DNA from 2 places in the Cupriavidus sp. SK-3 genome. Region 1 is predicted to be linked to the other one. Evidence: predicted binding sites of a transcription regulator. Region 1 holds the regulator's gene; the other holds the start of a gene.

Region 1 (4,170 bases):
GGAACACCTCGACACCGGAAATGATTGGCACGGAGGTGATCGCGGTGTTCGAGATTTCCTTGTTGGATGCATCGCGAGCGCGATAGCCGCACATCAGTTGCGGGTTGCCGCTTGGATCCTTGGGGTCTGGCGCCACGAAGAAGCGAGCGAAGCCACGCGCAAGGTCCGCGTCCTCCCATGCCTGTGGCTCCGCCACGCCATTGCCGGAACAATCGATCATGCTGTTGTCGGCCACGGTGCGATCCGACGGCGTGCCCGAACCGAAAAAGCGCACCTGCAGCACGTCGCTCTTGTTCACGGGGTTGGTGGTGCCCGGCAGGCACGACAGGTTGAGGCTCGCGTCCTGGCCCGGGCTGGCGCAGTTGTCGACGCCGCTGATCGTGGGTGACAACGCGACGGTGGTCGGCATGATCCCGCCAGGCGCCTGGGCGATGGGCCCGCTTGCCGGGTTTGTTGCCGGCGCGCTGTTGCCGGCGTAGTTGGTCCATGCGGACTGCCGCACGATGCGGACGATGGTGTCCAGGGCAAAACGGCCCTTCTCGTCGAGCGCGGTGGTGTCGTCGATGGTGCTGTAGTTGGTGCGGGTGCCCATGTATATGGCGGTCGCTGCCAGTGTCAGCAACAGGCCGAGGACCATCGCGACCATCAGTTCAACCAGCGACACGCCCGACTGGGCATGCCGGTACGGCTTGCGGCGCGTACGCATCAGTTCACCGTCCCGGGCGTGGCGACGATGACGATCTGCGGTCGCGTGTTCATGTCGGCGAGATCGGCGCCGGTCCCCAGCGTCTTGGTGCTCAGGCGCGATATCCACCCGATCTTGATGACGATCGGCGCATCGTCGACACGGCCGCTTGCAGCGGCCGTGCAGCCCCAGGAAAAGCCGGACGTCTGGTTATAGGCAACGGTATCGCGGCAGATCACCGCCCGGCCGCCGGGCAGGGCGGCGGCTACCCGGTTCCACCACTCGATCACATCGAAGCGGGCTGTGTCCTGCGCGCAGGAGAGCAGCGTGCTGGCGCAGGCCGTCGTATAGGGATTACGCGTCAGCGCGGGCAGCTGGCTGGTCTGGGTGTCGATGAAATACAGGTTGGGCGCGAGGGCCTCGGCGGCCGCGCCCACGCCGGAGACGGCAGTGTTCGCACGCATGCGTTCGGCCATTTCGGTGGCCAACTGCATGGCAACGGTATCGTAGGAGGCTTGCTGGGAAAAACGCGAGGAATTGAGGAGCAGGCCGGCGACCCCGAGCACGCCAATCGCCAATACGACCATTGCCACCAATGCTTCGAGCATGGCAAAGCCGGCCGTCCCCCGACAGCTTGACTGACCCATTCTGACCCTCGTCCGAAAAGACTACGTTCTTTTGGCTTCGTTCTATTGTTTTGTCACTACTACCCAGGCGGAAGTATAGATATAGGAGTGAAGCCTAGGGCACAGTTTGGAAAGAATTAAACAACGTTCCCGTTACTTTTTCTACTGCTTTCGTGGGGTAGACGTTGAAAACTCATCCAGCATGTCGCGGAATTCCGACACGTCTTCAAAGCTCCGGTACACCGAGGCAAAGCGGATGTAGGCGATCTTGTCGAGCCGGCGCAGCTCCCGCATGACCAGTTCCCCGACCTGGCTACTGGGGATTTCCTTCTCGCCGAGCGCGAGCAGCTTTTCTTCGATGCGGGTGATGGAGGCGTCGATGGCTTCGGCGGAGACCGGGCGCTTGCGCAGCGCCAGGCGCATCGAGTCCTTCAGCTTGTCGCGGGTGTAGTCCGCGCGGGAGCCGTTTTTCTTGACGATGGCGGGGAAGAACAGCTCGATCCGCTCATAGGTGGTGAAGCGGCGGTCGCAGGATTCGCAGCGGCGGCGACGGCGGACTGTATCGCCTTCTTCGGACATGCGCGTGTCCAGGACCTGGGTATTGGAATGAGCGCAAAAGGGGCATTTCATGCCTGACCACCTCGAAGTTTGAACCGGGGCGCGTGCTGCGCGAGCAGCGTCTTTTCATTCTGTGTCGCGCTGGGCTGGGTTGGCAAGGCCCGCCGGCAGCGCTGGCGCGCCGCGGCGGACTGCCGGCCACCCGCGCGTGGGCGGGTGGCGCAGGGGGATCAGCCGTAGACCGGGAAACGCTTGGTCAGGGCTGCCACTTGCTCGCGCACGCTGGCGATATTGGCCAGGTCGTGCGGATTCTCAAGCACGTCGGCGACCAGGTTGGCCACCACGCGGGCTTCGTCTTCCTTGAAGCCACGGGTGGTCATGGCCGGCGAGCCCAGGCGGATACCCGAGGTGACGAAGGGCTTTTCCGGGTCGTTGGGGATGGCGTTCTTGTTGACGGTGATGTGCGCTTCGCCCAGGACCTTTTCGGCTTCCTTGCCGGTGATCTGCATGGCGCGCAGGTCGACCAGCATCACGTGGCTCTCGGTGCGGCCCGAGACGATGCGCAGGCCGCGTTCGGTCAGGGTTTCGGCCATGACGCGGGCGTTCTTGACCACTTGCTGCTGGTAGGTCTTGAACTCGGGCGACAGGGCTTCCTTGAAGGCCACGGCCTTGCCGGCAATCACATGCATCAGGGGGCCGCCCTGGATGCCGGGGAAGATGGCCGAGTTGATGGCCTTCTCATGCTCGGCCTTCATCAGGATCACGCCACCGCGCGGGCCGCGCAGGCTCTTGTGGGTGGTGGTGGTGACAAAGTCGGCGTGCGGAACCGGGTTCGGGTACTCGCCGGCGGCGATCAGGCCGGCGTAGTGGGCCATGTCGACCATGAACAGGGCGCCGATCGATTTGGCAACCTTGGCGATGCGTTCGAAGTCGATGCGCAGGGCGAAGGCCGAGGCGCCGGCGATGATCAGCTTGGGCTTCTTTTCCTGTGCCAGCTTTTCCAGCGCAACGTAGTCGATGTCTTCGTTGGCGTCCAGGCCGTAGCTCACCACGTTGAACCACTTGCCGCTCATGTTGAGCGCCATGCCGTGGGTCAGGTGGCCGCCTTCGGCCAGGCTCATGCCCATGATGGTGTCGCCCGGCTTCAGGGTGGCGAAAAACACGCCCTGGTTGGCCTGCGAGCCGGAGTTGGGCTGCACATTGGCGGCTTCGGCGCCGAACAGTTGCTTGACGCGGTCGATGGCGAGCTGCTCGACGACGTCGACGTACTCGCAGCCACCGTAGTAGCGCTTGCCGGGATAGCCTTCAGCGTACTTGTTGGTCAGTTGCGAACCCTGGGCGGCCATCACGGCCGGCGAGGTGTAGTTTTCCGAGGCGATCAGCTCGATGTGCTCTTCCTGGCGCTGGTCTTCCTTCTGGATAGCGGCAAAAATCTCGGGGTCGATCTGGTCGATCGTATAGCGGCTGCGTTCGAACATGGCGAAAACTCGTCTGAAAAAAGGAGATCCGAATCGGCTTCGGGGTAGGGCGCGCGGGGAAGGCACATGCGACCAGCGCCGGAAAGCGTGGCTAGTCCGGCGCAGGGCGCACCCTGCTTCCCATTCGCTGCCCAGGCGAGCGGCAGGCGCTTGATACATCGCGCCAGAGAAACTTGCGCTTCCTCGTGGTAGTGCCCACTGACTTCGCCAGTCGCGCAAGATGGAATGGTTGGCGGCAGTTTAACGCGAGGCGCTGGCTCGCTGCAAGACGGCGGAGAGGGCTCGCCGCCCGAAAGTCAACGGCTAGTCTGTCAGGTAATGTAATTGTTGTAATGTCGGGCGAGGGTATACACCGGGTCGGGCCGGCTGTCCGTTACAATCGCGGCCATGAGCAACAATGTGTGGGCCTTGCGGGTGTACTGGGAAGACACCGACGCAGGCGGCGTGGTGTTCTACGCCAATTACCTGAAGTTCTTCGAGCGCGCCCGGACCGAGTGGCTGCGCTCGCTTGGCGTCGAACAGCAAGCGCTGGCCGATGAGACCGGTGTCGTCTTCATCGTCAGAAGCACGGCGGTGGACTACAATGCCCCCGCCCGTCTGGACGACATGCTTGAGATCCGGACCCGGATTGAACGGGTTGGTCCAGCGTCTGTCCAATTCGCCCAGGAAGCCTGGCGTGGTGAGCAATTGCTGGCTACCGGCGCCATCCGGGTCGGATGTGTCGATCGCACCACATTTCGCCCGACGCCCATTCCCGCTCCCGTCCTAGCAACCATCAAGACCGCTCGATGAATCCCGTGACCGTCACGCAAGACCTGTCGAT
Region 2 (4,170 bases), on a different contig from region 1:
CCGCTTCCATCGAGGTGTCGGCGAACTGAACGGCGGCGTCGCTGGCGTACGGCAGGCGCAGCATGTGCAGGCAGTCCTGGAAGCCCATGATGCCCATGCCGACCGGGCGGTGGCGCAGGTTGGAGGTGCGGGCCTTCTCGACGGCGTAGTAGTTGATGTCGATCACGTTGTCGAGCATGCGCATCGCGGTGCGGATGGTCTTCTCGAGCTTGGCGTGGTCGAGCACCTGGGTGCCGTCGGCCTGCTGCTTCAGGTGGGCCACCAGGTTCACCGAACCCAGGTTGCACACGGCGATTTCGCTGTCGTTGGTGTTGAGCGTGATTTCCGTGCACAGGTTGGAACTGTGCACCACGCCCACATGCTGCTGCGGGCTGCGGATGTTGCAAGGATCCTTGAAGGTGATCCAGGGATGGCCGGTCTCGAACAGCATGCCCAGCATCTTGCGCCACAGCTGCATGGCGGGGACCTTCTTGAACAGCTTCAGCTCGCCATTGGCGGCCTTGGCTTCATAGCCCAGGTAAGCGGTTTCGAAAGCCTTGCCGACCAGGTCGTGCAGGTCCGGGCAGGTGGCGGGCGAGAACAGGGTCCACTCGCCGCCTTCCATCACGCGCTTCATGAACAGGTCGGGAATCCAGTTCGCCGTGTTCATGTCGTGGGTGCGGCGGCGGTCGTCGCCGGTGTTCTTGCGCAGTTCGAGGAATTCCTCGATGTCCAGGTGCCAGGTCTCCAGGTAGGCGCAGACCGCGCCCTTGCGCTTGCCGCCCTGGTTGACCGCCACGGCGGTGTCGTTCACCACCTTCAGGAACGGCACCACGCCTTGCGACTTGCCGTTGGTGCCCTTGATGTGCGAGCCGAGGGCGCGCACATTGGTCCAGTCGTTGCCCAGGCCGCCGGCGAACTTCGACAGCAGCGCGTTTTCCTTCAGCGCTTCGTAGATGCCTTCCAGGTCGTCCGACACGGTGGTCAGGTAGCACGACGACAGCTGCGAGCGGCGGGTGCCCGAGTTGAACAGGGTCGGCGTGGACGACATGAAGTCGAACGACGACAGCAGCTGGTAGAACTCGATGGCGCGTGCTTCGCGGTCCTTCTCGCCCAGTGCCAGGCCCATCGCCACGCGCATGAAGAATGCCTGCGGCATTTCGATGCGGGTTTCCTCGATGTGCAGGAAGTAGCGGTCGTACAGGGTCTGCAGGCCCAGGTAGTTGAACTGGAAGTCGCGCTGGGCGTCCAGTGCCGCGCCCAGGCGGGCCAGGTCATAGGTGGCCAGCTTCTCGTCCAGCAGCTCGGCTTCGATGCCGCGGGCGATGAACTTGGGGAAGTACTCGGCGTAGCGCGACACCATTTCGGTCTGGGTGACTTCGGCGCCCAGGATTTCCTTGCGGATGGTGTGCAGCAGGATACGCGCGGTGACCTGGCTGTAGGCCGGGTCCTTCTCGATCAGGGTACGCGCGGCCAGGATGGCGGAGTCGTAGACCTGGGTCATCGGCACGCCGTCGTACAGGTTCTTCAGCGTTTCCTTCAGGATCGGCTCGGCGCTCACGGCGTCGCCAAGGCCCGAGCAGGCGTTGTCGATCAGGCCATGCAGCGCGTTCAGGTCCAGCACGCGGGCCACGCCGCCATCGGTCACGTTGAACGTGACGCCGCCTTCCTGCACGCGGGCGACTGCCTGGGCATTGGCCTGGGCGCGCTCCTGGGTACGCTTTTCACGGTACAGCACATAGGAGCGGGCCACTTCATGCTCGCCCGAGCGCATCAGCGCCAGTTCCACGTGATCCTGCACGTCCTCGATATGGAAGGTGCCGCCGTTGGGGCGGCTGCGCAGCAGGGCGCGGACCACGTTCTGGGTCACTTGCTCGACCACTTCGCGCACACGCGCCGAAGCGGCACCCTGCCCGCCGTTGACGGCGAGGAAGGCCTTCGTCACCGCCACCGAGATCTTGCTCGGCTCGAACGCCACAACGGCACCGTTGCGGCGGATGATCTTGTAATCCTGGTAGCTGCCAGCGCCGGCAGTAGCGGGGCTCGACTGCGCGTTCGCTGCTGCACCGGCGGCGGCGGCGCCGGTGGAAATGTCGTTCTGGGCTGTCTGCATGAGGAACTCCTGTTCTGACCCGTGTTTTATGAGTGACAAAGAGTCCCGGGCAAAATGCGCAAAAAGGCTCTGACACGCCGGCCGGTCTTACCCGGGAGGGCGCGCTGCTTTGCTGGATTCTGCTGGGACTCTTGTGATGCGCCGGCCCTTCGGCGGACCGCAGCCATTGCTGCGGCGGAAACTGCACACCTAGGCCGGCTCCCCGAAAGCACCACTAGATCTAGTGGTCGATGCGAAAAACTGGACTAAGTATAGTGAAATGGGGCGGATTCACCAGTCTTGACAAGCGCTTTTTTGGCGCGATTTCCGGTGCGGGCGCAGCATGCGGCGCTGCGCCATACCCGCCAACCCAAGCGACTCAAGGGATCCCGCCCGACGGTGCGTTACCGCACTGTGACGCGAAATTTTTTTGATTGGGCTGGCCACTCCGATAGGCGCGGACTTTATCAGGGTTTTCCCCAGATTCACGCTATCCCCCAGGCCCCGCAATTGAGGCTTGCTTCAAGGCTGGTCTTTGCGGTAAGGCAACTGCCCCGGAGCCACGCCAGCGGCGGCGGCAAAGCCGGCCCAGTCGAAATGCGGGCCGGGATCGGTCTTGCGTCCGGGTGCGATATCGCTGTGCCCCGCCACCGCGCGCACCGGATAAGCGCCGAGCAGGGCACGCACCAGCGCGGAGGTGGTGTGGTATTGGGCCAACGCGAAAGGCTGGTCGTCGCTGCCTTCAATTTCGATGCCGATGGAAAAGTCATTGCAACGCGGCCGGCCGAAGAATTCGGACTGCCCGGCATGCCAGGCCCGGTCCAGGCAGGAAACGAACTGGACCAGTTCGCCCTCCCGCGTCACCAGGAAATGCGCCGAAACCCGCACCTGATGGATCGTCGCGAAGAAAGGATGGCGGGACGGGTCGAGGCGGTTCTGGAAGAAGGCCTCGATATCGCCGCTGCCGAACTGTCCCGGCGGCAGGCTGATATTGTGGATCACCACCAGGTCGACCGGCATGTGCGCGGGCCGGGCGTCGAAGTTGGGCGATGGAACGCGGCGCGCCGCGGGCACCCAGCCGGCCGGATCCGGGTGGAATCCAGGCCCGGGCGCGAACTTGCCGTTGTCGTGCTCAGGCATCGCGCTCTCCATCGGCGGCCAGCAGCCCACCCATCGGGCCGTCGCGCCTCGCTTCGCTGGCGTCGGCACCGTCGGCCGCGTCGTCGCGGCCCTCGCGGATGCCAAGTTGCTGGATGCGGTAGCGCAATTGCCGGAAACTCAGGCCCAGCAGCGGCGCGGCGGCGGTGCGGTTGAAACCGGTCTGCTGCAGCGCCTGCAGGATCAGGTCGCGCTCAAGCGCTTCCAGGCGACCGGTCAGGTCGATCGGGAATGTCGCGCGGCAAGCCGCTCCCGCCCCTTCGCCCAGGCTTGGCGCCGCGGGCTGCGAAAGCGCAGCCGCGTGCACGCCGGATCGGGATTCCGGCGGCGCTTCATGCTGGATATCTGGCCTGAGACCGGACGGCGCTGCCGGCGCAGCAGGCAGCGGCGGTGGCGCGCCGGCCCCTGGGTAGGCAACAGGCGCCGCCCAGGGCGCCGCATCCGCCGAAGACACAGAGGCAGGCGGGCGCGGCAAGGCCGAATACCCCGTGCCAGCGTCCAGCGGGCCAAGGTCGTCCACCTCGATGGTTTCGCCTTCCGCGAAGGCGTAGGCCCGCTCCAGCAGGTTCTCCAGTTCGCGCACGTTGCCGGGGAACGAATAGTCGGACAGGCGTTGCAGTGCGGCCGCCGAAAGCCGCTTGGGATGGGGATCGCCGTAGCGCACCGCCAAGTGCTCCAGGATGGCGCCCGCCAGCACCGGGATATCTTCGTGCCGTTCGCGCAGCGTCGGCACGCGCAGCGCCAGCACGTTGATCCGGTAGAACAGATCCTGGCGGAACTGGCCGGACGCGACCATCGCGGAGAGATCCTTGTGGCTGGCGCACAACACCCGCACATCCACGCTCTCTTCGCGGCTCGCGCCGATCTTGCGCACGCGCCGCTCCTGCAGCACGCGCAGCAGCTTGACCTGCATCGCCAGCGGCAGATCGGCCACTTCGTCG

What was found. The regulator NrdR, encoded in region 1, represses ribonucleotide reductase genes. The targets are predictions, from matches to a motif close to CACNANATNTNGTG.
Region 2: a site for NrdR is predicted at 2,305-2,318, ahead of CF70_RS32315 (ribonucleoside-diphosphate reductase subunit alpha). Genes of this name have one in related genera too.

The regions. Positions count from the first base shown of each region.
Region 1 is NZ_JFJV02000102.1:138,441-142,610, forward strand. It holds gene CF70_RS10640 (PilW family protein) at 1-706, opposite strand, end outside; gene pilV (type IV pilus modification protein PilV) at 706-1,293, opposite strand; gene nrdR (transcriptional regulator NrdR) at 1,474-1,941, opposite strand; gene glyA (serine hydroxymethyltransferase) at 2,100-3,347, opposite strand; ZMP/ZTP riboswitch at 3,470-3,572, opposite strand; gene ybgC (tol-pal system-associated acyl-CoA thioesterase) at 3,735-4,139, shown strand; gene tolQ (protein TolQ) at 4,136-4,170, shown strand, end outside.
Region 2 is NZ_JFJV02000291.1:59,349-63,518, forward strand. It holds gene CF70_RS32315 (ribonucleoside-diphosphate reductase subunit alpha) at 1-2,092, opposite strand, end outside; gene ampD (1,6-anhydro-N-acetylmuramyl-L-alanine amidase AmpD) at 2,594-3,211, opposite strand; gene CF70_RS32325 (sigma-54-dependent transcriptional regulator) at 3,204-4,170, opposite strand, start outside.